3 regions of the Mesorhizobium sp. NBSH29 genome follow, and region 3 is predicted to be linked to each of the others. Evidence: riboswitches for the same ligand, from Rfam matches in the RefSeq annotation. Region 3 holds a riboswitch; each other region holds the start of a gene.

Region 1 (10,041 bases), 910 kb from region 3:
GCTTATGGAAGTGACGCAAAAAACTGTATGCGTCACCCATGGCGGCATCATCCGCACTTTATTTCGTACGGTAGCCGAAATGCCAGAACGCGAAGCTGCAATTCTCAGCGTTCCCCAGGACCGCGTTCTGAAACTGGAAGGCCAGTTTCTGGACTGGCTTTAGCGAACGGATTCAGCTGCTACTGGGTAATCTCCATGTCGGTGATAAGGTTTTCGCCGTTGACCTCATCATATGCCAAGTAGACTTCACCTCCCTCTTCAAGAGCTTCAACATCGAATTCGCCGGGCAGCTTGTAGGATTTTCCGTCACTCAATGTGATCATCAGCTTATCCATGTCGATCGATTTGATCTTCCCCTCTGCTTCTGCAGCCAAAGCCGCTCCTGCAGAGATATACAAAACTGCTGCTGCACAAATCAGGGCTCGCTTCATCGTAGTTCCTTTCTGAGCGCGCGCGCGCATAGGCGGAATGTCCCTTATATGAGTGAGCAATAACATGACTATTTTGTCAAAACTAAATCCGTCACGCTTTATTTGACCCTCTCAAAAAACGTCAATAGAAGCGGCGGTACGCCCGGCTCCCATCCGGGGAAGGACCAGATCGCCAATGTCGCACAACACTTTCGGACATCTGTTCAGGGTTACCACCTGGGGCGAGAGCCATGGCTCCGCTTTGGGCTGCGTTGTTGACGGCTGTCCACCGGGCATTCGCTTTACTCTCGCCGATATCCAGTCCGAGTTAGACAAGCGTAGACCCGGCCAGTCGCGCTTCGTGACCCAGCGTCGCGAACCCGATGCCGTGCGCGTGCTTTCGGGTTTCGTAGTAGACGGCGACGATATGGTTACGACCGGCACGCCCGTATCGATGATTATTGAGAACGTGGACCATCGCTCCAAAGATTATGGCGAAATTGTTCGGCAGTTTCGTCCAGGCCATGCGGACTATACCTATTTCACCAAATATGGGATTCGCGACCATCGTGGCGGCGGCCGATCCTCGGCCCGCGAAACTGCAGCCCGCGTCGCCGCAGGCGCACTGGCACGAAAGGTCGTCCCAGGATTGAGCGTTCGCGGCGCCCTTGTCTCTATGGGCGAAAAATCGATTGACCGGACCAATTGGGACTGGAACTTCATCGCCGATCCGGAAAATCCGTTCTTTACGCCAGACCGGGCCTCGGTTCAGGTATTTGCGGATTATCTCGACGAAATCCGCAAATCCGGTTCCTCGGTCGGCGCGGTCATTGAAGTTGTTGCAGACGGCGTACCAGCAGGGATAGGTGCGCCGATCTACGCCAAACTCGATCAGGATATTGCGGCTGGCCTGATGTCGATCAACGCCGTCAAGGGCGTCGAGATCGGCAATGGCTTTGAAGCTGCGCGCATCACTGGCGAAGAAAACGCCGATGAGATGCGCATGGGCAAAGATGGCAAGCCCGAGTTCCTCTCCAACAATGCGGGCGGCATTCTGGGTGGTATTGCAACCGGTCAACCCGTTATCGCTCGCTTCGCAGTCAAGCCAACCTCGTCCATCCTCACCCCGCGCAAATCGGTGGACCTCGATGGCCAGGAAGTCGATGTGATGACCAAGGGTCGCCATGATCCCTGCGTCGGCATTCGTGCCGTACCTATCGGTGAGGCCATGGTGGCATGTGCCATCGCTGACCACTATTTGCGGCACCGAGGGCAGGTTGGAGATATGCGAATAGCGAATAGCGAATAGCACTTTCGACTGCTTTAATCCCTCCTTGCCCTACTCCCTTGCTCTATCTCCACGGATACGCCCCATGCCCTACGACCAGAAAAAAATCGTCGAAGCCCTGCGCGCCTTTGAAGCTGGGGAAATCGTTGTCGTCATGGATGATGACGGGCGCGAGAATGAAGGGGATCTGATTGTAGCAGCAGTTCATTGTACGCCGGAAAAAATGGCCTTCATCGTGCGCCATACCTCAGGCATCGTCTGCGCACCGATGCCCCGTGAGGAGGCAAAGCGCCTTAATCTGGCACCGATGGTTGCCGACAACGACGCTCCGCACCAGACTGCCTTCACCGTCAGCGTCGATTTCAAGCATGGCACGACAACCGGTATTTCGGCTGATGACCGAACCCTGACAGTCCGCAATCTTGCCAATGGCAATGTTGGTGCTTCGGATTTCGTTCGTCCGGGGCATATATTCCCATTGGTTGCGCGCGAAGGCGGCGTGTTGATGCGATCAGGGCATACCGAGGCAGCCGTCGACCTTTGCAAACTCGCCGGCCTGCCGCCGATTGGCGTCATCTGCGAACTCGTCAATGATGAAGGTTCGGTCATGCGTGGCCCTCAGGTCACGTCATTCGCCGAAAAGCACGGGTTGAAACAAGTATCAGTCGCCGATCTGATCGCTTACCGCCAGCGTCAGGAGACGCTGATCCAGCGCATCGAATGCTTTGATATGGAAACTCCGGGAGGTCCGGCGAAGGCCTACACCTACACATTGCCGTGGGAAACGATGCATCATCTGGCCATCGTCTTCGGCGACATCCGGGATGGTGAAGACGTGCCGGTGCGTCTCCATTCGGAAGATGTCGTATCGGATGTGTTTGGAACCACCGATCAACTGCAATCGGTCATGAAATCGATGGGTGGCAAACGGGGCGTTATCGTTTACATGCGCGAAGGATCGGTAGGCGTGGCGCATCAAGGCCGCTCTCGTCCAGCTCCCAGTGATCGTGAAGACCATGAAGAAGCAAGAAGCCGTGAGAGCGAGTGGCGCGAGATAGGTCTCGGTGCCCAGATACTGAAAGATCTTGGCATCTCCTCAATCAACCTAATCGCTTCGCGCGAACGCCATTATGTTGGGCTGGAAGGGTTCGGCATCCGCATCGCGAAGACCGAAATCCTGTAAGAACGCTCTACTCTGCGGGCTGAGGAGCTGCACCAGATGTAGTGCGGTCTACCGATAGCAATCTCTGGGCCAGGAGCACCGTTACAAGAGACAGTGCGCCGGAAGCGACAGAGACGCAGAAGCCGTGCTGGGCGCCGAAAGTATCGACCACCCAGCCGGAAATAAATGCGCCGAGCGCCATGCCTATACTGGTAATCAACCGGATCACAGCATCGACACACGGTGTTCAATCAGTCCGAACGCCAATCACCTTCAAATTTCTGCTTGAGGGCCTGCGGCTCCAAACGGTGGATGAGGGTGAGACTGGCTCACTCCGATTTTAGCGGCTACTTGCTGCAGCTGCTTTCAGAGCCTTTTCGCCAGATCCAGAAAACACTTCACTCATAATGAGGTCGGCCAGTGGCAAACGGGAACCCCACTGAGCGTTCTCGAGATCAGGCTTTGGCGCAAACTGTGAAACGTGGCCCACGCAGAGATAGGCGATGGGGACCACGTGGTCGGGGATGTGAAGCAACTGTTTCAGCGCCTCAGTCTCCAGAATGCTGACCCAGCCGACGCCAATGCCTTCGGCACGTGCCGCCAGCCAGAAATTCTGCACCGCGCAGACCGTGCTGAAAAGATCCATCTGCGGGTTGTGAAACCGCCCGAGCGGCGAGTCGGCAGAGCGGCTGCGGTCGCATGTGATGCACAAATTGAGGGGTGTCTCGCAAATGCCTTCCAGTTTCAGGCGCCGATATAGATCGCGCCGATCGGGCTCGATTGCTTCGCTCTCGCTCTGCCTTGCGGCGACAAACAGATCGCGCACTTCTCGCCGCCGCTCGTCATCGCGGATTACAATGAAATTCCAGGGCTGCATGTATCCCACCGAGGGCGCATGGTGAGCGGCCGACAGCAACCTCGCCAGAACTTCATCGCTAATCGGGTCGGGAAGAAAATTGCTGCGAACATCTCGACGCGTAAAAATAGCCTCATAGACTGCCGCGCGCTCGGTCGTTCCGAAGGGTGCAGCTTTCGAGTGTTGAATAAAATCTGCCGGCATCGCGTTGTCCCCTTGCGATCAAACGAAACGGGTCCCTGCCTGACCATGCAGCGGACACATTTTTGCCTGGCCGGTCTTCTGGCTTGGGTTCATCCCGCATCCGGCGTCTTCCCGTTCCGTAGAACAGTGACATATGCCGGCGCGATCCCCCTTACAGCGTTGGGCACGCCACGGATTTCAACCGCGTTCCCGATTCTCCCGCATGGCTGCGGGCACCTAGCACGCCGTTCATATCGTTTTTTGCCGCAATAGCCATCCTCCCGCTGCGGTTGGCGCAATCCAAATGCTCCTGCTTGACCTGCCAAGTATGGGGCTGCGCCTAAACCCTGTTGAACAGCGGCTTGTCGCATGGCCAAATCGGCATCGGGCGCCTATATCGGGACATGGTTACAAGGCTGTACTCCCATCCAATCTTTCTTGAACATCTCACGCCCATCGGTCATCCGGAGCGTCCCGACAGGTTGCGCGCCATAGAACGCGTGCTGGATGACGAGATCTATTCTCCGCTGGATCGCATCGTAGCGCCATTCGGCGACGAGGCGACAATCCTCTATGCCCACCCGGAGAGGTTCGCCGAAAAGATCCGCAAGGCGATCCCTGACGACGGCATCGTAACAATCGACGGCGACACATCGGTCAGTCCCAAAAGCTGGGACGCCACGCTCACCGCTATTGGTGCAGCCAACGCCGCTGTGGATGATGTCTTTGCGGGCGTCGCAGACAATGTATTCGTCGCTTCCCGACCCCCAGGCCATCATGCCGAGAAAGAAACGGCAATGGGATTTTGTCTTTTCAACCATGCCGCGATAGCCGCCCGCCACGCACAAAACCGCCATGGCGCTGAAAAGGTGGCGATCGTTGATTGGGATGTTCACCATGGTAATGGAACGCAGGACATTTTTTACGAAGACCCAAGCGTTCTCTATTGCTCAACGCATCAGATGCCACTGTTCCCGGGAACTGGGGCAAAGCATGAAACCGGCGTTGGCAACATTATCAACGCGCCACTGACAGCCGGCACTGGCAGCGATATTTTTCGAGAGGCATTTCTCTCGCGCATTCTCCCGGCGCTGGACAATTTCCGCCCCGATCTGATTATCATTTCGGCGGGATTCGATGCCCACCACCGCGACCCCCTAGCTGAGATAAATCTCACAGAAGAAGACTTCGACTGGGCAACAGGCAAACTTATGGACCGTGCAGAGCGGTTTTCCAGCAATCGGCTGGTCAGCCTGCTTGAAGGTGGTTACGACCTGCAGGGCCTTTCCTTTTCGGTCGGTGCGCACGTAAAAAGATTGATGAAGGGATAGGCCATGGACACCGAACTGAACGCTGATATCCAGGCCATGAGTTTCGAACAGGCGCTTAAGGCGTTGGAATCGATCGTGGACGACCTCGAGCGTGGCGAGGTGCCACTTGACCAGTCCATCCGCATCTATGAGCGGGGTGAGGCTTTAAAGGCCCATTGCGACCGTCTGCTCAAGGCAGCTGAGGACAAGGTTGAAAAGATCCGCCTCTCGCGCGACGGCAAGCCGACCGGCACCGAGCCGCTTGACGGCGCTTAGCCCAACCGTTTTGATCGGCGTGAGGCAAGCACAGGAGCCAACGCATGTGCCGCAACATCAAACCGTTGTTTAACTTCGAACCGCCCGCCACCCATGACGAAATTAGCGACGCGGCGCTCCAGTTTGTCCGCAAGCTGAGCGGAACAACGAAACCGTCGAAGAAGAACGAGGCCGCGTTTCATGCGGCAGTACTCGACATAGCGGCAGTAGTTCACGACCTTCTCCATTCGATGGAGACCCAGCAGCATCCGCGCAACCGCGAGGATGAGGCTTCCAAGGCCAAGACGCGCTCGGCTTTGCGCTTTGCCTGATCAATGAGCTTTTTCCGCGCGCGATCCTGAGCCGGGTGACCGTAGTGTCCATACCTACGCACACATTTACTTTCGCTATCTGAGGTTTTAATCCCTCAGCTATTTCGCGAGACAAGGCAGCCCGTGACCCAGTCCAAGACACCGCTTCTCGACACGATCAGCCTCCCGGCAGATCTCAGAAAACTTCCCGAGAGCGATCTTCCGGCAGTAGCGGCAGAGCTGCGCCACGATCTGATTGATATCGTTTCGCAGACCGGCGGTCATCTCGGCGCAGGCCTTGGGGTGATCGAACTTACCGTTGCACTCCACTACGTCTTCGATACGCCCGATGACCGGGTAATCTGGGATGTGGGTCATCAGGCGTATCCGCACAAAATATTGACCGGGCGGCGGGATCGAATGCGCACACTGCGCCTTGAAAACGGTCTATCCGGGTTCACAAGGCGCGCCGAGAGTGAATATGACCCTTTCGGCGCCGCGCATTCGTCAACGTCCATCTCCGCTGGTTTGGGCATGGCGGTTGCTCGCGACCTTTCCGGTGGCAAGAACAACGTCATAGCGGTAATCGGCGACGGCGCTATGTCGGCGGGCATGGCCTATGAGGCGATGAACAATGCCGGCGCGCTGGACGCACGCTTGATCGTCATTCTGAACGACAACGACATGTCTATCGCACCCCCAGCGGGCGCCATGAGCGCCTATCTTGCGAGGCTGGTATCGGGCAAGACCTACCGCTCGATCCGCGAAACAGCAAAGCAACTGGCAAAAAAACTGCCGAAATTCTGGCAGGAAAAAGCACGCAGATCCGAAGAATTCGCACGCGGTTTCTGGACCGGAGGAACGCTTTTTGAGGAACTGGGTTTCTACTATGTCGGTCCCATTGATGGCCATCAGCTGGAACATCTGCTGCCAGTGCTCAAGAATGTCCGCGACACAATTTCCGGTCCGGTGCTCATCCACGTGGTGACGCAAAAGGGGAAGGGCTATGCGCCCGCTGAAGCCGCAGCCGACAAATATCACGGTGTCAGCAAGTTCGATGTGATCACCGGCGCGCAGGCCAAAGCACCGGCTAATGCTCCAGCTTACACCAGGGTTTTCGCTGAAAGTCTGATCCAGGAGGCGGCAGAAGATGAAAAGATTGTCGCGATTTCGGCGGCAATGCCATCTGGTACCGGCCTTGATTTGTTCGGCGAAGCGTTCCCATCCCGCACCTTTGATGTTGGCATTGCCGAACAACACGCAGTCACCTTCGCTGCGGGCCTTGCGACCGAAGGTTACCGGCCCTTTGCGGCAATCTATTCGACCTTTCTCCAGCGCGCTTACGATCAAGTCGTCCATGACGTCGCGATCCAGAAGCTGCCGGTGCGCTTTCCCATCGACCGGGCCGGCTATGTCGGTGCGGATGGTGCGACCCATTGCGGCGCCTTCGACACGACTTTCCTCGCGTCGCTGCCTGGCTTTGTCGTGATGGCTGCGGCCGACGAGGCCGAACTCCGCCACATGGTCCGCACCGCCGCCGTCTATGACGAGGGACCGATTTCATTCCGCTATCCGCGCGGCAATGGTGTCGGCGTCGATATGCCAGCGCGTGGCATCGCGCTCGAGATTGGGAAAGGGCGCGTCCTTAGGGAAGGGACCAAAATAGCCCTTCTGTCGTTCGGAACCCGTTTGCAGGATTGCTTGCTGGCGGCAGAAGAGTTGGACGCTGCAGGGTTGTCGACCACGGTCGCAGACGCGCGCTTTGCCAAGCCGCTTGATACCGATCTAGTCCGCCGCCTTGCCCGCAATCACGAGGTGCTGGTCACGGTGGAGGAGGGTGCAATTGGCGGATTTTCCAGTCAGGTTCTGCAATACTTGGCTACAGAAGGCTTGTTGGACAACGGATTGAAGGTTCGCCCGCTGGTTCTCCCCGATAGCTTTACCGACCACGCCAAGCCGGAGAAAATGTATGCTGATGCCGGCCTTGATCGCGCTGGCATAGTTACTGCCGTATTTTCCGCGCTGGGCAGCTCCGCCCAAGCCGCCCGCGCATGATGACGCAAACTGTAACCTCCTGTTTACGCTGGTTGTTGCGGGTTCGGTTACCCTGTCTCTTGGCCGTTTCTTAGCCCGAGGTGTGTATCACAGGCCCCGGGGAAAAAGGGGCGGCGACGGATGATAAGATTCTTTATGGGGGCGATTGTCGCGGTAGTGTGCGGCGCAACTTCGGCGCAGGCCGAAGAGATTTCTCGCCATAGAATTGATGTCTTGGACCGACCTTCCTACGACCGCAATCTCGAACTTGCGGTAAAAGAGATCGTGGCGCGCAAGATTGGTACAATCCGTGGCCGTCTGGACAAGGATGTTGGCCCGGTTTTGGTCGAAGCAGAAAATCCGGTCTGGCCCCTCAGCCTCATCGCACGTAATCTGAATGATAAGGCATCCTTCCCCGCCGACCCGATCATTTACGCTTCAATCACGCATTAGGCGCGGTCCGCCTTGCAATCTGCAGAAGTTTCGCCAAAGAAGGCGGATGATTTCAACGGATACTCACGGTCAACGGCTGCGGCTTGACGAACTTTTGGTAGCGCGCGGGCTCTTTGCCAGCCGCTCACGTGCGCGCGACGCTATTGAGCGCGGTACGGTTACCGTTGAAGGGCGCGCGGCTACCAAGCCGGGGCAGGCGGTGCCCACCGAGGCGAACCTGTCCGTCGACGACCCGGCGCAGGCTTATGTGTCGCGTGCAGCCCTCAAGCTCCTCTGCGGGCTCGATCATTTCAAGCTCGACCCATCCGGGTGCGACGCACTTGATATTGGTGCCTCCACCGGAGGGTTTACTCAGGTACTGCTTGAGCGGGGCGCTTCCCATGTCACCGCGATAGATGTCGGGCACGGACAGATGGACGCCCGATTGAGAGCAGATAGCCGCGTCACATGCGTTGAAGGTTTGAATGCCCGAGATCTGGTACTTGAGAATCTGGGCGGGGTTTGCCCGAATTTTCTGGTCTCCGACGTGAGTTTCATTTCCATGACCTTGGCACTGCCTCCGGCACTGCAGCTCGCTGCGGCGGGCACAAGGGCAATCCTGCTGGTAAAGCCGCAGTTCGAGGCCGGCCGCGAAGCCATTGGCAAGGGTGGGTTGCTCAAAAACCCCGATGACGCTTTGCGGGTCGCCGAAGGGCGCAGTCGCTGGCTTGATGGCATCTCTGGCTGGCGCAGTCTTGATATCATCCCGTCGCCTATTTCGGGCGGCGACGGTAACGTTGAGTTCCTGCTCGCCGGGATCAAGGATCGATGACCACGCGCCTCACCATAGAAAGCCTGGGTGGCCAGGGCGACGGTGTCGCGCATACCGAAACCGGAACAGCCTTTGTGCCGTTCACTTTGCCCGGTGAAATAGTCACTGCCGCGCGCGAAAAAGACCGCGCAACCTTGATGGCGGTGATTGAACCGTCGCCACTGCGAGTCGAGCCCCCTTGTCGCCATTTTGGCGAATGCGGCGGCTGTTCCCTCCAGCATTATGACCTTGACGCCTATCACACCTGGAAACGCGACAAGGTCGTCCAGGCGCTTCTGCGCGAAGGCGTCGAGGCGCCCGTAGGCGATATCATTGCCTGTGCGCCGGGTACGCGCCGCCGTGTTGTTCTCACAGCAAAGCGCATCGAAACGGGCATGCGGCTCGGCTACAATCGCGCGCAGTCGCACACAATTATCGATATCCATGAATGCCCAATAGCAGTTCCAGAAATTGTCGCCGCGCTCAGCACAATCAAGGCGCTGGCTGGACTGATTTGCAAAACGAGCCAATCGTTTCAACTTGCAGTTACCCATACGGCGACGGGCCTCGACATTGCAGCTTCCGGTTCAGGCGAACTGGTTGGCGCGGCGCGCAAACTGGTGTCCGACTTTGTGTTGCGCGAAAGAATTGCGCGGCTTTCCATCGACGGTGAGATCATCGTCGAACCGGAAAAGCCCGTGATTTATTTCGGAGATGTAGCCGTATTCCCACCGCCCGGTGCCTTTCTGCAGGCCGTCGCCTCAGCCGAGGCCGCGATGGTCGCGCTTGTCTCCGGCCATTTTGGCAAGTCAAAGAAGGTGCTTGACCTATTTGCAGGTTCCGGCGCCTTTGCTCTCCGGCTAGCGAAAAAAGGGGAAGTGCATGCCGTCGAGGGGGAGGCCGCAGCACTCTCCGCTCTGGATCGTGGTTTTCGGTTTGGAACAGCTCTCAGGCGCGTAACGACTGAAAAGCGTGACCTTTCCCGTCGG
Region 2 (10,041 bases), 1.4 Mb from region 3:
CAGTCGAGCGACTGACCCCGGCATAACAATGGACCACCATCGGGCTTTGGCGATCCCAACTCCGTGCAAACTCCAGAAGCTGTGCCACATGCGCCTCCGCCGGGGAAACCAAACCGGGCTGCTCGTCCACGATGTCATTCATCGCCAGCCATAGATGGTCAGCCGCGGCCACCGATGTAGGGCGCACGACCTCGGTGCCCGCGGTGAGCAGCGAGACGATGCGCGCCGCACGCGTTTCTTCAACGGTGGCATGGAGGCGCGCCAGTGAACACACATGGATCATGTCTTTGGTCTTCCGGTCCAGTTATCGAGCGCTTCGGCAAGGCGCTGCCATTCGACTTCATTCCCCGGCAACCCGAAGCGCAGCACATCACTGCGCCAGTCAAAGTTTCGCACGAAAATTCCGTGTTGGCCAAGCGTGACAAACAGTGCCTGGGCCTCGTCCACCTGCACGAAACGAAACAGGTTGGTGCCACCGGCTACAGCAACGCCGTGCGCCTGAAGCAGAGCATCGAGCCGCGCCGCCTCGCTGGCAAGGCGGGTGCGCATGGTCTCCTGCCACCCTGTGTCGGCAAGCGCGTGCAAGCCGATTTCCAGCGCCGGCCCGGCCACTGCCCATGGCCCGAGCAACGCCTCGATCCGCGCGATTGTCTCTGGTGCGCCGATGGCAAAACCGAGCCGGACGCCGGCAAGACCGAAAAACTTGCCAAACGACTTGAGCACGATCAGTGCTGGATGGCCGGCATCTCCGGCGACGCTCTCCTGTTCTGGCCCGACATCCATAAAGGCCTCGTCGACGACCAGGAGCCTGCTGCGCGCCGCCATCTGGTCGGCGAGTTCCAGAAGGTCCGTGCGGGTGGTAACCCGCCCGTCCGGATTGTTCGGATTCACGACGATGGCCAGGTCGGCATCGGCCAGTGCGCCAATATCAGTCACGGTTGCAACCTCGTGGCCGGCAAGCGCTGCCGCTCGCTTGTGTTCGGCGTAGGTCGGCCCCAGCACAGTCGCGCGGCTTGCTGGCACCAGCGAAGCGACCAACGGCAACAGGATCTGAGTGCCGGGCGCCGGCACAATGTGGGCGGGCGAGGGAGCGCCGTAAGCCCGTGCGGCAATGGCGGCGAGCGCACGCGCGCGCGACGGCTCGGGCAGGCGCGCAAATGCTGTGGCAGGCAGTTCGAAAAGCGGGTAGGGGTGAGGATTGATCCCGGTCGACAGGTCGACAATGGGCCGTGGCGCGTCAGGAAAAAGCGCTTCTGCCCGATCGAGGCTGCCGCCATGATCGATCACTGTCCTTCTATCATTTTTCACGGTGCCCATGTCAGCTTTGATCGCCTTTCTGGCCCTTATCCTTGAACGCTACATTGGCTATCCGGTGCCGCTGTTGCGCGCCGCGGGCCATCCGGTCATGTGGATCGGCGCTGTTATTTCGGTGCTCGATACCTACCTCAACAAACCGAATTTTTCGGTCAGACGCCGCACCATGCATGGCATGGTAGCGCTGATCATTATCGTTCTGTTGCCGGCAGTTCTGGCGTCCCTGCTGTCCGGGCTTGTGTCGTGGATGTTTGTCTGGGGCTTTGTCATCGTAGCGATACTCGCAAGCACTCTGTTGGCCCAAAAAAGCCTGCGCAGCCACGTAGCGGCGGTTGCCGAAGCACTGGAGAGCGAGGGACTGGAGGGCGGCAGGCAGGCTGTCTCGATGATAGTCGGGCGTGACCCCGAGCGCCTCGACGAGGCGGGCGTGAGCCGCGCCGCCATCGAAAGCTTGGCTGAAAATTTCTCTGATGGCGTCGTTGCCCCTGCCTTCTGGCTGGTGGTCGGCGGGCTTGCCGGCGGCGCGGCCTACAAGGCGGTCAATACCGCCGATTCGATGATAGGCCACCATACAGAAAAGCATGGCGCGTTCGGTTGGGCGTCGGCGCGATTTGACGACCTTATCAATCTGCCTGCTTCGCGGCTGGCTGCGGTGCTGCTGACGGTGGCGGCTTTCATTATCCCCGGCGCGTCGGCCAGGAATGCATGGTCTGCTGTCCGGCGTGATGCGAAAAAGCACCGCTCGCCCAATGCCGGATGGCCTGAGGCAGCAATGGCCGGGGCGCTCGGCCTCTCGCTCGCCGGCCCCCGCGTCTATGGAGGCGTGATGGTCGAGGATGCGGAGATGGGCGCCGGTGGCCGACGCGATGCCAGCGCAGCCGACATCCGCCGCGCTCTGCGACTCTATGGAATTGCCGATGTGCTGTTGATCGGGCTGGCCGGTACGGTGGCCGCGATCTGGTTTGTCGCTTGAGCCAGGGCATTTGTAGGCTGCGCAACCAGCCTCAAAACCGCAAACCAAACGTACAAAAGGCATCAGAACTCGATACCCTGCTGTGCTTTCACGCCGGCGGAAAAATGATGCTTTGTCGCGCCCATTTCGGTAACAAGATCGGCTGCCTCCACAAGTTCCGGCTTGGCATTGCGGCCGGTCACCACGACATGCAGATCCGCACGCCGTGCCTTTAGCGCTGTCACCACTGCGTTTAGGTCGAGATAGGAATAGCGCAGTGCGATATTCATCTCGTCCAGAACCAGAAGCCTGATCGAGGGGTCGGCCATCAATTCCAACGCCTTGCTCCAGGCGCGCTCGGCGGCAGCGATATCGCGCGCCAGATCCTGCGTTTCCCACGTAAAGCCTTCGCCCATGGTGTGCCAGACCACGCGCTCGCCAAAGGCAGCAAAGGAATCTTTCTCGCCGGTATGCCAGGCGCCTTTGATGAACTGCACGACGCCGACGCGGTGGCCGTAGCCCAGCATGCGCAACGCGAGGCCAAAGGCTGCGGTGGTCTTGCCCTTGCCAGGCCCGGTATTGACGATCAGCAACCCCTTCTGTTCGATCGTCTTGCCGGCCACTTCCTCATCCTGCACGGCCTTGCGCTTGGCCATCTTGGCCCGGTGGCGTTCGGTGTCTTTCGGATCGATACTCATATCATTTGACCTTCATGGGTAAGCCCGCCACGAGGAACAAAACCTCATCTGCGACGCTTGCAACCTGCTGGTTCAGGCGCCCAGCGGCATCGCGAAAACGGCGGGCGAGTGCATTATCCGGGACGATGCCAAGGCCCACTTCATTGCTGACGACAAACCAAGGCCCGCGCGGTTGAGAAAGGACCGCAGCGAGCGCTGTGCATTCGGCTTCGATGTCGGCTTCGGCCAGCATCCGGTTGGTCAGCCACAGCGTCAGACAATCGAGCAGCAGCGGCTCGCCGTCTGGTAGTGTGGCAAGGGCGCCGGCAAGATCGTGCGGGGCGTTGATTGTCATCCAGCCCGCCCCGCGCCGCGCCTGATGCTGCACGATGCGCTCGGCCATTTCATCGTCAAACGCCTGCGCGGTAGCGATATAGGCCCAGGGAGCTGGAAGTTTGGTGACCTCCCGTTCGGCATGCGCGCTCTTGCCGGAGCGCGCACCGCCGAAAAGGAGCGTTAATCTCGCTTGATCAGGCAAGGCCGCGTTTCAGTACCGGCTCGCCCGCCACGGTAAAACGGGAGCGCAACAATCCGACGACAGCGCCCAAAACCATCCAGAACATCAGGTTTGTCAGCGTCGCCGCCACGACAAAGCGACGGAGCAGCTCAGCCGGAACAGCGGTGCCATGGCTCACTGGTTGCGGCGCGCCAATGATGTGCGGCGCTACGATCAACGCTACGCCGAGAAGCGCAAACGGCAATGAATTGCGGAAAGCAAGCAACGCCAGCCCCCCGGCAGTAGCCAACACCGTGCCAATCCACCATGCTTGGCGGATCGAAACATCGGCGGCAGGCATGCCCGGCAGTTCGGGCGGCAGGCCAAGGCCCGGCGCCAGCGTGAAGACAGCAAAGCCGGCGAACCCCCAGAAAAGCCCCTGACGCCAGGACAGAATACCGCCAAGCGCTTCCGATACTGCCACCAGAACCAGCGCAAAGCCGATTGCCGTCACGATGTTCGCAGCCGCTGTATAGGCAAAGCGCTCAAAACCGTCGGCAGGCTCCCACGCATCCTCGCCATGCGCGTGAGCTTCAACAACGGGCGTTGTAGCTGCTGCTCCGGCATTGGCCGCTTGCGTATCATGGTCATGGTTGGCAGGTGCTGCGTTTTCATACGTTTCCGCCGCCAAGATCAGCGGCACGGTGGCAAAAGTCTGCATGGCCGCCATGGCGATACCTGACAATAGCCCGGCGATCGCCGCGATGAACACGACGTTACGAAAAAGGGTCATGGATCAAGCTCCGGCTCAGTGGCAGGGAAAAGCCATCGAATGGCGGTAATCGTGCGCGGCGTTATGGGCGACTTCCATATGTGAGAAGCCGACAAAGCCGATAACGAAGAGCCCGAGCAGAGCCGAAAGGCCAAGCTGAAATGCGCGCGACGCCGAAGAAGCTGCGCTTGTGGTCGTGTGTGTTGCAGTGGTCAATTTCATATTCCTCTCGCCCTCCACCCGAGGGCCTTGGTTGCAGTCGTGTCGCCGGCAGGTCTCCTGGCTCGCGGGTCAATGCTCCTTCCCCGCCTTCCCGGACAATTGATCCAGTGGCATTTGGGGAGGAACTCGCCGCATACAGTTGCGGGGGCAGCCGCGGCATTGGATCGGCTCATCTGAGCTTTCCGTACCGCATTCCCTCTTTCGGTTCTTATCGAAAACCGACGACAGCGCGACTATAAACGAACTTCGCCGCCGGGCAACCGAATTTGCCGGCTGACTTTGGGCCAGAACGCGAAGCGCGTTGACATCATGTCAGCCACCCGCGTAATTTCCCCCTGCCGATGGTCCTTCTCCGGCAACGGAGAGGGTGAAAAGGGAATGTGGTGCCGGGCAGAAATGCCCCTAAACCACAGCTGTCCCCGCAACTGTAAGCGAAGAGCCTCTACCAAATGCCACTGGGCTATTGCCCGGGAAGGTGGGAGAAGGTGCCGACTCGCGAGCCAGGAGACCTGCCATCGAACACGAAACCGGATCCGGGCGGGGTGCCCTGGAACCCGGCTATGGAAACACCGCGCTGTTGAATGGCGCTGGTGGACCCTTTGCTGCACCCCACGAGATTTGAACCGGAGTGCAGTGTGGATATCAGTTCCAGTCCCGATGAACGCGAAGCCGAGACAATGGTCACGGTACTCATCTGCGAAAACTGCCGCGATGAAACGGGCTCAGATGCGCGTCCGCGCGCCGGAGAACATCTGGCCGAGGATGCCATTCGCGCGGCCTCGGGAACCAATGTCCGCATTGAGAAAGTGGAGTGTCTGGGCAATTGCAAACGCCGCCTCAGCGCAGCAATGGTGCGCCCGGGCAGCTGGAGCTATGTCTTTGGCGAACTCACCATCAACAGTGGCGCAGACCTCGTTGCGGGCGCTGAACTCTTTGCTGGATCGACCGATGGCCTCATTCCATGGCGTGGTCGCCCCGACAGCCTCAAACGCGGGCTGATATCCCGCATCCCGCCTCTTAATCCTCTGAAGGAATTAAAATGACTGCATCTTCACAGCGCGTTCCCTGCACCGTCATCACGGGCTTTCTCGGTGCCGGCAAGACGACGCTTTTACGCAATGTGCTGGAGAATGCCGGTGGTAAGCGCCTTGCAATCATCGTCAACGAGTTCGGCGATGTCGGGATTGATGGCGATATTCTGAAAGGTTGCGGCATTGACGCTTGCCCGGAGGAAAATGTCGTTGAACTGGCCAATGGTTGCATCTGCTGCACCGTGGCGGATGATTTCGTGCCCGCACTCGACAAGATTCTGGCGCTGGAGCCGCGCGTTGATCACATCCTCATTGAAACCTCAGGCCTGGCCTTGCCCAAACCGCTTGTTCAGGCATTCCAGTGGCCAACAGTCAAAAGCCGCGTCACCGTCGATGGGGTCATCGCTGTGGTCGATGGCCTGGCATTGGCGCAAGGCCGTGTGGCTCATGATATGGATGCCCTTCACGCGCAGCGGCAGGAAGACGACACGCTTGATCATGATGATCCGGTAGAGGAAGTCTTCGAAGACCAGATCGCGTGTGCCGATCTCATCATATTGTCCAAAAGCGATTTGATGGATGATGCCGGGCGCCAACGTGCCAATGCCATCATCTCGGCCCATATGGCGCGCGCAGTGAAAGTCGTCCCGGCAAGCCATGGCAAGGTAGATGCCTCGGTGCTTCTGGGTCTCGGCCTGGCAGTCGAAGACGACATCGAAAACCGCAAAACCCATCATGATGGCGCATTCGATCACGAACATGATGATTTCGACACCTTCGTCATAGAGCTTCCAGCAATCACCACACCGGCTGATCTGGCGGCGAGAGTGGCGCAAGCCGCTGAAGCGGAGAACGTGCTTCGCGTCAAAGGCTTCGTGGATGTAGCGGGCAAGCCCATGCGTCTTCTGGTGCAGGCAGTAGGCGCGCGTGTCAGCCATCATTTCGACCGCGCCTGGGCGCCCGGCGAAGAACGCAAAAGCCGTCTGGTCGTGATAGGGCTCAAAGGTCTCAATCGCCCGGCCATCGAAACCATTCTTGCTGGTTGAGCAGGAAAGGCTGATCCGCGGTGCACATTCTCACCACAACATCTGCAACGCTGGATGATCTGGCCGAACCGGTCGATCTGAAACAGCCGCCTGCGGACATTGTGGCGCTGTCCTTTACCGACAGCGATCTGGCAAGCCTTGCGGCAGCGCACCGGCTTGCCGGGTCGGATGCACCCTCGCTGCAACTGACACCGCTGCGGGAACTGCGCCATCCGATGTCTGTCGATCTGTGGATCGACAGCATGGCCGGCCAAGCCAAAATTGTTCTGGTCCGCATTCTGGGTGGTTATGAATGGTGGCGTTATGGTTGCGACAGGCTCGCAGCCATGGCGCGCGAAAAGGGTTTTCATCTGGCACTCTTGCCGGGTGAATGCCGGGAGATGGATGAACGTCTGATCGAAGCGTCAACACTGCCGCGCGCAACGCTGGATGAGCTTCTGGCCTATTTCCGCGAAGGTGGGTCAGCCAATATGCAAGGCCTTCTTGGGCGTCTTGGAGCGCTGGCCGGGCATGAAAGCCTCGCCGTGCAACCTGCATCGGTGCCAAAAGCCGGTTTTTATCTTCCGGGCCGTGGCATCGCCACTGTAGGTGATATGCGTGCAACCCTTACCCCTGGCGCACCAATCGTGCCTCTCCTGTTTTACCGCTCCATGTTGCTGGCAGCAGACATAGCGCCCATTGATGCCTTGTGTGCGGAGCTAGCGGCGCACCGTATTTCCGCAGTTCCCATCTTTGTGGCGAGCCTCAAGGAAAGTGCCTCACTGGATTTCGTCGAGCAGGCAGTGACCGATTTTCCGCCAGATATTCTCGTCACCACAACAGCCTTTGCCTCTGGCGCCGAGCCCGGCACCGAAACGCTGTTTGACCGCATAGGCGTTCCTGTCCTTCAGGCCATCATTGCCACCACGCGCCACGAAGCATGGTCCACCAATCAGCGTGGCCTGGCACCGGCAGATCTCGCAATGCATGTGGTCCTGCCCGAGCTTGATGGTCGCATCCATGCTGGAGCGATTGCCTTCAAGGCTGAAGCGCTGGAATCCGCCGGGCACCGGGGCATGATCAATCAGCCGGAGCCTGCGCGTGTCGTGCAGTTCGCGCGCCGTGTTGAAAATCTCGTTCGGCTGCGCAGAACTGAGCGTGCCAAACGCAATATATTGATTTTAATACCTGATTATCCGGCGGCCCCTGGTCGCACTGGCTATGCAGTTGGCCTTGATGTGCCCGCCAGCGTGCTTGCCATGCTGCATGATTTGCAACAGGCGGGGTATTGCGTGGGCCATATTCCAGCCACGCCGCGCGCTCTGCTCGACGCCTTGGATCGCGGCCAGCATGCGCTGCCTTTGACCGCCTATACTAAAGCGTTCTCAGATATCCCTGAAGCGGCGCGGCAGGCGGTCGAAGATGCTTGGGGCAGTGCAGTCCACGCCGATTTGGCGGACAATATATCGTTCCGCGCGGCTCGTTTCGGCAACATCACGGTCGCGCTGGCGCCTGATCGCGGTCGCTCCATTGACCGTCGCGTTGACTACCACGACCCCACCATTCCGCCCCGTCACGAGTTGCTGGCTTTCGGCATCTGGTTGCAGAACACGCTGGACTGCCACGCCATCATCCATGTTGGCGCGCATGGCACGCTGGAATGGTTGCCGGGTAAGACGGTCGCGCTTTCGCATGCGTGTTTCCCTGAAATTGTCACTGGCGCATTGCCGGTTATCTATCCCTTCATTGTCAGCAATCCGGGCGAGGCTGCACAGGCCAAGCGGCGCATTGCGGCTGTTACGCTTGGCCATCTGCCACCACCACTCACCGAAGCGGGGCTGGATGAAAACCAGCAGATACTGGAGCGTCTGGTGGATGAGTTTGCGCAGGCCGAGGGGCTGGACCGTCGCCGGCGCGACCGGTTGGCAAAGCTCATCGTTGAAAAGGCGCGCGAGACCGGACTGGCATTAGATGCCGGCATGTCAGGCTCTGAAACACCGGATGAAGCGCTCCAGCGCATTGATGCGTGGCTGTGCGATTTGAAGGATTTCGCCATCAAGGATGGCCTGCATATCTATGGCCGTGTGCAAGATGATGACCCTGAGCCGATGCGGCATGAAAGCGCTCAATACGAACGCCGTTCTTTGCTGGCAGCACTGGATGGGCGCCACATCACCGCAGGCCCCTCCGGCGCACCGGCACGAGGCCGCACTGATGTGTTGCCAACGGGGCGTAACCTGTTCACCGCAGACCCGCGCACCATGCCCACACCGACCGCATTTGAGCTTGGCCGCGCGGCAGCAGAAGAGGTTCTGCGCCGCTATCTGCAAGATCATGGCGACTGGCCCAAAAGCCTTGTCATTGATTTGTGGGGCTCTGCTTCGCTGCGCACCGGCGGTGAGGAAATCGCTCAAGGCCTGTATTTGATGGGTTGCCGTCCGCAATGGGATGCCGCGACCGGGCGTGTTACCGCTGTCGAAGTGTTGCCGGCAGCCATGATGGGGCGGCCGCGCATAGATGTTACATGGCGCATTTCCGGGCTTTTCCGCGACATGTTCCCCTCTCAGATCGCGCTCATTCATGCGGCCGCCATGGCCGTTGGCGCACGCGACGAGGATGCGGATGAAAACCCGCTTTCTGCCCTCGCCAAGGTGCAAGGCTCTGTTCCATCACGCGTTTTCGGTTCATCGCCCGGCACTTATGGCGCAGGCATCGAGGAACGGTTGGCATCAGGCGACTGGGCAGACCGCGAAGAACTTGGGCGCGCCTATCTCGACGCAGGTTCGCATTCCTATGGGGGGGCTGAGGGCGAGGGCACTTCTGCGCCAGGCGCCTTTGCAGACCGCGTGGCAAGTGCGGAACTGTTGATCCATACGGGCGATGATCCCGGTCGCGATATTCTGGAAGGCTCCGCCGATGTCGCCTTCATAGGCGGCTTTTCCGCAGCAATTGCCGTTTTGGGCGGCAAGGCAGATATCATCGCGCTCGATACGACAGATCCTGCGCGACCCCGCGCCCGCTCGGTCAGCGAAGCGGTTGCGCGCGTAGTGCGCGCCCGCGCCACCAACCCGGTTTTCATTGCCGGCCAGCTAAGGCACGGGCCGCGCGGCGCGTCCGAATTTACCGAGACGGTGGATCGGCTTATCGGTTTTGCTGAAACAACAAATGCCATAGCGCCTTCATTGATCGAAGCCGTCTACGATGCCTATCTGGGCGACCCGCAGGTGCGCGCATTCCTGCTGGCCGAAAACCCTGCTGCCGCACGCGCCATTGCCGTACGGTTCGCCTCGGCCAGAAAGCGTGGCCTATGGCATCCATTGCGTAATTCGGTGGACAATGATCTGGCAGAACTCATTGCTGAAGCCACAGGCCGGTTGGCGGCATGACGGCCATTATCCGCAATGCCTGCCCCTCATTGTCTGAGCCGATGCGCACGGGTGATGGACTTCTTGTGCGCTTAAGCCCCGCCAGTGGTGGCTTTTCACCTGGTGCGTTGGCCGGTGTCGCGCAAGCGGCATTTCGTCATGGTAGCAGCATGGTTGAGGTTACGGC
Region 3 (10,041 bases):
CGCCCGAACAACTCGACCAATGGGCCGCCCGCGCCCGCCTCTGGGCATCCGGCAAGACCGTCACCGACCTGCCACTCAGCGCGCCCGATGCACCGGCAAAAATCATCCCGCGCGATGTGTTTGTCTATTTCATCTCATCGGGCAAAACCCGCGCCCCACACGGCGCGATAGAATTCAACGAGCGCGTGGTAAGCCTGTCGAACCAGAAGGCATAACCACCCAGCGCTGCTCGTTTCGAGGGCACAATGCCTAAGATTTAGGCTGCGAAGGCAGATCAATAACGCCTACCTGGCCAAGCTCTTATCTCACACCCCATCAAACGCTATAAAAGCAGGCGAATCTGGGCAAATCGTCCAGTTTTGTCTCGTATCGCACTTACTGGCACACTTCATGCTTGATGTGTACGATATCAGGCGCGCCGCGCTCGAGGCACCGCGTTTATCAGTGGAGGCATTTTTATGAAGAAGATCGAAGCGATCATCAAACCGTTCAAGCTCGACGAGGTGAAAGAAGCGCTTCAGGAAGCCGGCCTGCAGGGCATTACGGTCACCGAGGCTAAAGGCTTCGGCCGCCAGAAGGGCCATACGGAATTGTATCGCGGCGCTGAATATGTGGTCGATTTCTTGCCCAAGGTGAAGATCGAGGTCGTGCTCGGCGATGATGCGGTCGAAGGCGCCATTGAAGCCATCCGCAAGGCCGCTCAGACCGGCCGCATCGGCGACGGCAAGATTTTTGTCTCCAACATCGAAGAAGTCGTGCGCATCCGCACCGGCGAGACCGGCATCGACGCCGTCTGATCCGTTAAACCGTTCCAGGAAAGTACATAGGGAAACATCATATGACGACGGCAACCGATATCATCAAACAGATCAAGGACAACGATGTGAAATTCGTTGATCTGCGCTTCACCGATCCGCGCGGAAAGCTACAGCACGTCACCATGGATGTGGTGGCGGTTGATGAAGACATGTTCACTGACGGCGTCATGTTTGACGGCTCGTCCATTGGCGGCTGGAAAGCAATCAATGAGAGCGACATGGTTTTGATGCCAGACATCGAAACGGTGCACATGGACCCGTTCTTCGCTCAGTCCACCATGATCATCATGTGCGACATTCTCGATCCTGTCTCTGGTGAATCCTACAACCGCGATCCACGCGGCACAGCCAAGAAGGCCGAGGCATATCTGCGCGCTGAAGGCTTCGGCGACACCGTCTTTATCGGGCCAGAGCCAGAGTTCTTCGTCTTTGATGACGTGAAATACAAGGCAGACCCTTTCAACACCGGGTTCCGCATCGATTCCAACGAGCATCCATCAAACGACGACACGCATTACGAGACCGGCAATATGGGCCATCGCCCACGTATGAAGGGTGGTTACTTCCCAGTCCCGCCAGTTGACGCGCTGCAGGACATGCGTTCGGAGATGCTTACGGTCCTGTCTGAAATGGGCGTGGTTGTTGAAAAGCATCACCATGAAGTTGCTTCGGCCCAGCACGAGCTCGGCATTAAATTCGACACGCTGGTACGCAACGCTGACAAGACGCAAGTGTTCAAATACGCTGTGCATCAGGTCGCCAACGCTTATGGGAAGACGGCAACTTTCATGCCCAAGCCCGTATTCGGAGACAATGGCTCGGGCATGCATGTTCACATGTCCATCTGGAGAGACGGCAAACCGACTTTTGCCGGAAACGAATATGCAGGTCTTTCAGAGAGCTGCCTTTATTTCATCGGCGGCGTCATAAAGCACGCCAAGGCAGTCAACGCCTTCACCAATCCGCTGACCAACTCCTACAAGCGCCTGGTGCCCGGATATGAAGCGCCGGTCCTTTTGGCCTACTCAGCCCGCAACCGTTCTGCCTCGTGCCGCATTCCATTCGGCTCCTCGCCAAAGGCAAAGCGCGTCGAAGTGCGCTTCCCTGATCCAGGCGCAAACCCGTATCTCGCCTTCTCCGCGCTCTTGATGGCCGGCCTCGATGGCATCAAAAACAAGATCCACCCGGGCCAGCCTATGGACAAGGATCTCTACGATCTGCCGCCCAAGGAATTGAAAAAGATCCCAACCGTATGCGGCTCCCTGCGTGAAGCTCTCCAGAGCCTCGACAAGGATCGTGGCTTCCTGAAAGCCGGCGGCGTGTTTGATGATGACCAGATCGACGCTTACATCGAACTGAAAATGGCCGAAGTCATGCGTTTCGAGATGACCCCTCACCCGGTCGAATTCGACATGTATTACTCGGTCTAAAAAATACTAGGCCGTGTGGACGAATTTGATCAAGCATAGGCCTGCTGCGAAGCTTACGATTGAGCGGAAATTTCGTGCTGTCTTTTCGCATCGCAGGGCGACGCGTTTGAAGCGCTTGAGCCGCCCGAAGCCTTGTTCGATACGGGCGCGCGCCTTGTAGAGCGTCTGGGCGAAGAAGGCTGGCCTGTTTTTCTCGTTGGCCTTGTGAGGGATCACCGGGGCGATGCCGCGTGTCCGCGCGGCTGCACGATTGGCCTTGCTGGAATAGCCTTTGTCGCCCAGCGCGGCACGTGGGGTGATGTCCGGCCCTATGTCGAGCAGGGTCTCAAAGCGGGTTGTGTCGGCAACTTGGCCACCGGTCAGATCGAACGCAATGATGTCGCCCGAATTGTCCGCCTTGGCGTGGATTTTCGTTGTGAACCCGCCGCGCGAGCGGCCGAGCGCCTGGCCTTGCTGCCCCCCTTTGCGCCCGCTGCCGAGACATGGGCGCGCACAATGGTGGAATCGAACATCTGGATCAGATGGGCCGATGCGCTCATCTCGGCCAACGTGTCGAAGAAGGCTTCGAACACGCCGGCTTTGCTCAGCCGGTCAAAGCGCTTCCACACTGAGTTCCAGTGGCCAAAGCGTTCCGGCAGCGCACGCCAGCGCACATTCTCCACCGTGAAGAAGTGCATGGCTTCCAGAAAAAGCCGGTCGTCCGCAGCCTTGCGGCCTCGCCGTGGCAGGCAAGCGCGGAAAACCTCCAGCGTGTTCGCCCAATCCGTTTCCGTCATCCTCGTGGACATCGCCGACCTCCAAATCAGTCGACAATCCATGAATCAGACTGGATTGGTCAGCGGAACCCCAAAAGCTATACCTGAGTCAATTCGTCCACACGGCCTAGTCGACAAAGACCCGGCGGAGCAATCCGCCGGGTCTTTTTGCTGGCCATCAGCCCCTAAACCCTGCGCCGCATCAGCATCGCAATCACGAACGCGGCACCCAGCGAATTGGTAATGATACCCACTGGCAGTTCCTGCTGGTGCAACAGAGTGCGGGCGGCAAGGTCACTGGCCAGCAGCAACACCGCACCCAGCATAGCAGCAGCGATCACCAGTCGAAAATGTAGCCGGCCGGAAAGTGGTCGGGCCATATGCGGGATCATCAGCCCGACAAAGCCGATGACGCCGGTAACAGCGACAAACAGTGCAGTGGCAAAGCTTGCTGCAACAAACGTCATCACCCGCAATTTTTCTACCGAGACACCCAAGCTTTCGGCCGTCTGCTCGCCGGCCATGATCGCATCAAGCTGGCGGTGATAGCGCAGCGCAAACACGAAGATCGCCAAGAGCCCGGTAAACCCCAGCGCAATATTGTTCCAGCCCGAAAGCCCCAGTCCTCCAAGCATCCAGAATAACACCGAATGCGCCGCACGTTGATCGCCGAGGAAGACAAGATAGTTGGTAAGCCCAGAAAACAGGAAGGAGACTGCGAGCCCTGCAAGGATCAACCGCTCTGGACCTTGTCCCTCAGCGCGGCGCATCAACAGCAGCACAATTGTCGTAGCCAACATGCCACCGCAAAAGGCGGCGAATGGCAAGGTCCAGGGCCCGAACCGGCTCCCCAAAATAGTGATGACAGCAACAGCCCCAGCCGCCGCCCCGGACGACAGTCCAAACAGGAACGGGTCGGCCAGATCGTTGCGCGTTACCGTCTGCAGAAGCGTGCCGACCACGCCCAGCCCAGCCCCAACGCAAATCGCCATCAGGACTCGCGGTAGCCGCAGATCGACGATGATGCTGTGGACTGGCCCAGTCTGGATCGGTCGGTCAAAGCCGGCAACACCAAGGAGCGCATCGGTCACATGGGCGAACGGGATGGATGTCGAGCCATAGGCAATTGATCCAAGCGCAAGCCCAACCATGGCCAGCGCCGCAAGGGCCATGCCGGGAACGAACCGGCTGCGGTCGCTCAAAACGCTTCCGGGTGAAGCGCTTTGGCAAGTTTAGCAATCGCTGGAATGTTGGCCGGCCCGGGCGTCAATTCAGCGTAGCGCAACGACAGGTAGCGGCCATTTTTTACCGCTTCGGTCTGTTTCATCGCCGGGTGCGCAGTGAGAAAGTCAATCATCTTCTGCGGCCCGCTGCCATCCTGGTAGTCGAGCAGGACGATGAAAGGCGGATTGCGCATCGCAACCGTCTCCCAGTCGGTGCTGACCCAGCTTGTCTCCAGATCTTCCATGATGTTGACACCGCCGGCGGCCTCGATCAACGCCGTTGGCATGGCGAACTTCCCGGCTGTGAACGGCTTGTCCTCGCCCGAATCGTAGAGAAATACCCTAATTGGCTCATTCTTTCCTGCTTTGGCAGCGATATCCGCAAGCTCGGCGCGCCAACCTGCAATCAACCTCGCGGCCTCTTGCTCCTTGCCAAAAACCTTGCCGAGCCGCTCCATGTCTCCGAACAACAGCTCCATCGACGCGCGCGGCCGATTTTTATCGACATGGATGCAGCTTTCAGTCAGCACCAGCGTCTTGATCCCATAAGCCTCCAACCGCTCGGGCGTCACTTCGCCACCCACGCGCATGCCGTAATTCCAGCCGGCAAAGAAAAAATCGGGCTTGGCGGCGATCAGCGTTTCGATCGAGGCATGTTTCGGCGCAAGTTCGGGAATATCCTTGCGCAGAGCCTCGAATTCCGGGCTGAACTTATACCAGCCCGAAATACCGGTCACACCGACGATGGAAGGCTGAAGATCCAGCGCAAACGCCATTTCCGACATGTTGAGATCGTGGATAATTGCTCGGCTCGGGGCGGCATCGAAGGTGAGCGGTACACCGCAATTCTGTACGGTTACAGGAAACCCAAATGCGGGTAGTGCAATCAGCAGATTGGTGCAGACAAGGCCAAAGCGTTTCAACGGGTCAAACTCCGGTTTCAGAAATTATCAGGAAGATCAAAGACTGTAATGTCTCGCTGTTGTGTCGGGTGGCGCAGGCGCAGAACCTCCAGCCCGAAGACGTCGCGAACGGTAGCCGGTGACAGCGCTTGCGCGGGCGAGCCGGACGCGACTGCGCGTCCATCCTCCAAGACCAGAACATCGGTGGCAAAGTCTGGCACCAGCGCCAGATCGTGCAGGACAGCGATCACCGTCAGGCCGAGCCGGGCCACGAGTGCCATCAGCTCGCCGCGTGCTTTCAGATCGAGATGGTTTGTTGGCTCGTCGAGGAAGAGAATTTTGGGCTGCTGCGCCAGCGCGCGCGCAATATGGGCCCTTTGCCGCTCGCCGCCCGAAAGCTGGCAAAGTTCCCGGTCGCGCTTGCCGTGAAGCCCGACACGCACAAGGGCTTCATCGACATGTTCCAGATCGTCGGTCGCCGTGGACTGGCCGGTATGTGGTACCCGGCCAAGCCCTACATAATCAGACAGACGGATACGCCCGTGGGGCGCATCGCTCTGGCCAACCACTGCTAGCATGCGGGCCCGCTCGCGTCGCGTGATGGAATGGATCGGCTGACCAAACAGCTTTACCACACCCGCTCCAGCCGGGATCAGTCCCGCCAGAATCTTCAGAAGAGTGGTCTTGCCCGCACCGTTGGGCCCGATGATCGCCAGCCGCGCGCCGGTATTAATCCTGAGAGAGATATTTTCGACCAGCTTCTGGCCTCCCCGCACGGCAAGTCCAAGACCTTGCGCGGAAACCACCACCTCGCGCACCGGCGTGCTCGGCAAAGCGGGTTCGCACTTAACATTCTCGGCAGGCAGGTCGCAAATCGCGTCCATCCGACAATTCCATCCCACACTTTCGTTCGGGAAGGATGCTGGCAGACCGGGGCGCGCAGGGCGCACGGAAGCTTGAGCAACGCTTCCCGGCACACCCCGTCCGGTCGTCTCAGTCAGATGGCAGGTCTCCTGGCTCGCGGGTCATTACCTTTCACCCGCCTTCCCGGCCTTTCGGCCAGTGGCAAATCCGGTGTCAGGCTATCCGCTCACAGTTGCGGGGGCAGCTGCGGATTGGGTTGATGAGGTCAACCGCACCGCATTCCCTTTTCACCCGAAGCCTTGCGACTCCGGGCACCATCGTGCCAAACGCTAGCTTCTTCGCGTCATCTGCACAAGCGCCAGCATATCGAAGTTTGCCTGCTCAAACTTCGATATGAAGATGAGATGGTTGATCCTGTCAAAATTTTCGGAATGCTCAACTCCCCATCCAAGAGTAAGTTAAGCCACATCGATACAGCGAAGATTTAGCTCCGGCACACAAAAAGAGGACCCGGAAGTTTCCCGCCGGGCCGTAAAATTTAACACGGAAAAAAGCCTATGCAGCCACCTTCGCGGTACCTTCAAGCGGCACTTCCGAGATTGTCTTCAGTATCTGCGAGGCAATCTGGTAAGGGTCGCCCTGACTGTTGGGGCGCCGGTCTTCCAGATAGCCCCTGTAGCCGTTACGAGCGAACGAATGCGGCACGCGGATCGAGGCTCCTCGGTCCGCGATGCCGTAGCTGAACTTGTTCCACGGCGCAGTTTCATGTTTCCCGGTCAGGCGTTTGTCGTTGTCGGGACCGTAGACCGCAATATGGTCCATAAGGTTCTTGTCAAAGGCAGCCATCAGATTTTCGAAATACTCCTTGCCGCCCACTTCGCGCATATAGACGGTCGAGAAGTTGGCATGCATGCCAGAGCCATTCCAGTCGGTGTCGCCTAGCGGTTTGCAGTGGTATTCGATATCGATCTCATATTGTTCGCACAGGCGCTGCATCAGATAGCGGGCCATCCACATCTCGTCAGCAGCGCACTTAGAGCCCTTGCCAAAGATCTGGAATTCCCACTGGCCCTTCGCCACTTCGGCATTGATACCCTCATGGTTGATGCCGGCATAAAGACACAGGTCGAGATGTTCCTCGACAATCTTGCGCGCCACAGAGCCGACATTGGAATAGCCGACGCCCGTGTAATAAGGACCCTGCGGCGGCGGGAAGCCGGCAGCCGGGAAACCGAGCGGACGACCATCCTTGTAGAAGAAATACTCCTGCTCAAAACCGAACCACGCGCCGTCATCATCCAGAACGGTGGAGCGGCTGTTGGAAGGGTGCGGTGTCTCGCCATCCGGCATCATCACTTCGCACATCACCAGAACGCCGTTGGTGCGCGCGCCGTCCGGGAAAACCCTGACCGGCTTCAACACACAATCGGAACTGCGACCTTCGGCCTGCATGGTCGACGACCCGTCAAAACCCCAAAGCGGCATTTGCTCCAGCGTCGGGAAACAATCGAATTCCTTAATCTGCGTTTTGCCACGCAGATTGGGCGCCGGCGTGTAGCCATCGAGCCAGATATATTCGAGCTTGTATTTTGTCATGCCGACCTCGCAAAGACGATTTCAATTCGTGGTTCGCTGGATGGACACGCAGCATGTGCCACCCTCCCGCCATCAGAAAAGCAAGCAGCGTGCCAAATGCGCGCCCGTCGAACAATTGCAACACTTCGCCGCCAAAGAGGCCTGCGATCCGCCGGGTTTCGAGCTGTTTGGACACTGTTGCCGCCGTTGGGGTCCTTGAACCTTCGTGTTTCACGCCAAAATGCACTTGGCTGCGCTGGGATAGGCGCGCCGGCTTGTGATTGCCCAGCAGGCACAAGTAAAAGGTGCTCACAAAATGATCAGAAATGGCAATTTGCATGAGCTTGTTGCTCATTTCAAAAGCACGCCTATATTGTCAGAGATCGCTCTGCCGCAACTGTATAAAAAAGGGCAGCAACAATGACCTATAATATTCAAGGCCAAACAGCGCAAATCTACCAGTTTCCAGTAAAACTCCGCGCCGGCGCGCCGTGGACTGGTGTGATTTCTGAAACGCCGCAATGTCGCGAACCATCGCGTGCCGCCCTCGTGGCATTGGACGCGTGGTACCATGACGCAGCGATAGGCGAGGAAGACAAGCCACACCACAGCTGACAAGCGTGCGATAAAATCTCCTATCATGCTGTTTCAAAAAGTTTTTTTGGTTTCCGTCAGTCCGGCTTCGATCGACTTTTCCAGTCAGAGCTCACCGCTGCGGCATCAAGCCGTTCGCGAAATTCGGTGCGGACCTCGTTCCACGCAAACCGCATCGAATTCTCGACAATTTCGCGGTCATAATTTTTGTGCTCATCGGCAATCGGCGCCCAGCGGATCAGCGCTTTTGGGCTCTCGGTGAAGGCCGAGGCGCCGGCGGCGATGTTGTGCCAATTGGCCTTATCGGCGCGTGCTCCGAATTCTGAGAGCCAGCGCGAAACGGTCACCGCATTGGGCGCCTGTTCTTCATTGGCGGCAACACCTTGGCCATAACACCAGACCGCCAATGCATTGAAATCGCCCTGCTCGAGCCTCTGGTCCGTGCCCACATGGGCAACACAATGGATGGTTAAATCCGCCAGAGATGCTGCGAAAACCTGCATCTTGGCAATGTTGATCGAGCGCGAAAATTCTTCGTCCGCGAACATTTTCGGATAACGCATTCCGATGCGCTCCTTGAGATAGCCGTAGAGCTTTTTCTGCGTCACCAGCGCTGCGCGCGTTGTGACAAAATCCGCCAGCAGTTCGGAATCATTGATTGGGCCCGTGTCACGTCGAACAGACAGCCGGTTCCAGCTGTCACGAACCCAGCGACCAGCTTCTGTCATTTGATCGACAAAATCGTTCATGCGGCTTGAGATGGCTGATCTCCCCATGCTGTGCAAATGCTACGATAGGATTATTTCGGCGATTGTGACGACACTGTAAACAATGAAAAGGGGGCCGATTCATTTGGACCGGGCCGTCGGCATGCCGACATCCTGTCGGTATGCGTTCGAGGGAGGACACGAACCATGCCTAGCAAAGATGCTGGTGCTATGGATCGCCATTGGGAGAAGACCAGAAATCTTACATTTCTGGTTTTGGCGGTCTGGGCGCTTTTCGCAATTATCCTGCCGTCGATGGCAAGCACGCTGAACGCAACAACGTTCCTCGGCTTTCCGCTCGGCTATTACATGAGCGTTCAAGGCTCGCTGATCGTCTTCGTCGCACTGATCTGGTTCCAGAACTGGCGCCAGGACAAGATCGACGACGAATTCGGCGTCGGCGGGGAGTAGGGCGATCATGGCTATACAAGAAGCAAAAAGCGGTCGCTTTATCGACAACCTCGGTAAGGTCTACGCGCTTTATACACTCGGTTTCCTGGTCTTTTTCGCCTTCATGGCTTTGCTCGAAAAGATGGGCATGGGCGCGCAGGCGATCGGCATCGGGTTCCTGATGTTCACCATCGCCATCTATGCTGTCATCGGCTGGTTGTCGCGCACGGCAGAAGTCGACGCTTACTACGTCGCCGGTCGCGAGGTCCCTGCCCTCTATAACGGCATGGCCACCGCAGCCGACTGGATGTCGGGCGCCTCCTTCGTCGCACTCGCAGGTGGTGTTTACTTCGGTGGCTATCCCTATCTCGGCTACATCGTCGGCTGGACCGGCGGCTACGTGCTGGTCAACTCGTTGATGGCTCCCTACCTGCGCAAATTCGGCTGCTACACAGTGCCGGATTTCGTCGGAACGCGTTACGGCGGCAATGTTGCCCGTCTTTGCGCCGTCATCATTCTTGTTGTGGCGTCGTTCACCTATGTGACGGCGCAGATCAACGCGACAGGAACAATTGCAGCCCAGACACTCGGCATTCCGTTCGAGTTCGGCGTCTGGCTTGGCCTGATCGGCATCTTTATCTGCTCGATGCTGGGTGGAATGCGCGGCGTCACCTGGACTCAGGTGGCGCAGTACATCGTTTTGATCATCGCCTATCTGGTGCC

What was found. A riboswitch is a leader RNA that binds a small molecule or an ion and turns the genes downstream of it on or off. The one in region 3 is predicted to bind cobalamin.
Region 1: it holds a riboswitch for cobalamin, as region 3 does, so the genes downstream of both, bluB (5,6-dimethylbenzimidazole synthase) here and GA830_RS14425 (ABC transporter ATP-binding protein) in region 3, are expected to answer to the same signal.
Region 2: it holds a riboswitch for cobalamin, as region 3 does, so the genes downstream of both, GA830_RS07760 (DUF1636 family protein) here and GA830_RS14425 (ABC transporter ATP-binding protein) in region 3, are expected to answer to the same signal.

The regions. Positions count from the first base shown of each region.
Region 1 is NZ_CP045492.1:1,990,807-2,000,847, forward strand. Features, by position in the region: gene GA830_RS09820 (histidine phosphatase family protein) at 1-163, shown strand, start outside; gene GA830_RS09825 (DUF1344 domain-containing protein) at 180-431, opposite strand; gene aroC (chorismate synthase) at 607-1,719, shown strand; gene ribB (3,4-dihydroxy-2-butanone-4-phosphate synthase) at 1,784-2,881, shown strand; gene bluB (5,6-dimethylbenzimidazole synthase) at 3,201-3,920, opposite strand; cobalamin riboswitch at 3,972-4,155, opposite strand; gene GA830_RS09845 (histone deacetylase family protein) at 4,304-5,230, shown strand; gene GA830_RS09850 (exodeoxyribonuclease VII small subunit) at 5,234-5,485, shown strand; gene GA830_RS09855 (DUF2277 domain-containing protein) at 5,530-5,796, shown strand; gene dxs (1-deoxy-D-xylulose-5-phosphate synthase) at 5,920-7,830, shown strand; gene GA830_RS09865 (hypothetical protein) at 7,951-8,262, shown strand; gene GA830_RS09870 (TlyA family RNA methyltransferase) at 8,309-9,073, shown strand; gene GA830_RS09875 (class I SAM-dependent RNA methyltransferase) at 9,070-10,041, shown strand, end outside.
Region 2 is NZ_CP045492.1:1,546,201-1,556,241, forward strand. Features, by position in the region: gene GA830_RS07725 (tyrosine phosphatase family protein) at 1-283, opposite strand, end outside; gene cobD (threonine-phosphate decarboxylase CobD) at 280-1,317, opposite strand; gene cbiB (adenosylcobinamide-phosphate synthase CbiB) at 1,316-2,287, shown strand; gene cobO (cob(I)yrinic acid a,c-diamide adenosyltransferase) at 2,350-2,964, opposite strand; gene cobU (bifunctional adenosylcobinamide kinase/adenosylcobinamide-phosphate guanylyltransferase) at 2,966-3,481, opposite strand; gene GA830_RS07750 (CbtA family protein) at 3,474-4,232, opposite strand; gene GA830_RS07755 (CbtB domain-containing protein) at 4,248-4,427, opposite strand; cobalamin riboswitch at 4,464-4,671, opposite strand; cobalamin riboswitch at 4,759-4,964, shown strand; gene GA830_RS07760 (DUF1636 family protein) at 5,111-5,476, shown strand; gene cobW (cobalamin biosynthesis protein CobW) at 5,473-6,510, shown strand; gene cobN (cobaltochelatase subunit CobN) at 6,531-9,875, shown strand; gene cobG (precorrin-3B synthase) at 9,872-10,041, shown strand, end outside.
Region 3 is NZ_CP045492.1:2,902,428-2,912,468, forward strand. Features, by position in the region: gene GA830_RS14395 (DUF72 domain-containing protein) at 1-215, shown strand, start outside; gene GA830_RS14400 (P-II family nitrogen regulator) at 459-797, shown strand; gene glnA (type I glutamate--ammonia ligase) at 839-2,248, shown strand; gene GA830_RS20420 (IS5 family transposase) at 2,255-2,779, opposite strand; partial or broken gene GA830_RS20425 (transposase) at 2,818-3,066, opposite strand; gene GA830_RS14415 (FecCD family ABC transporter permease) at 3,189-4,175, opposite strand; gene GA830_RS14420 (ABC transporter substrate-binding protein) at 4,202-5,149, opposite strand; gene GA830_RS14425 (ABC transporter ATP-binding protein) at 5,167-6,012, opposite strand; cobalamin riboswitch at 6,115-6,326, opposite strand; gene GA830_RS14430 (glutamine synthetase beta-grasp domain-containing protein) at 6,548-7,588, opposite strand; gene GA830_RS14435 (hypothetical protein) at 7,509-7,922, opposite strand; gene GA830_RS14440 (DUF2735 domain-containing protein) at 7,988-8,182, shown strand; gene GA830_RS14445 (hypothetical protein) at 8,239-8,937, opposite strand; gene GA830_RS14450 (DUF4212 domain-containing protein) at 9,076-9,339, shown strand; gene GA830_RS14455 (sodium:solute symporter family protein) at 9,347-10,041, shown strand, end outside.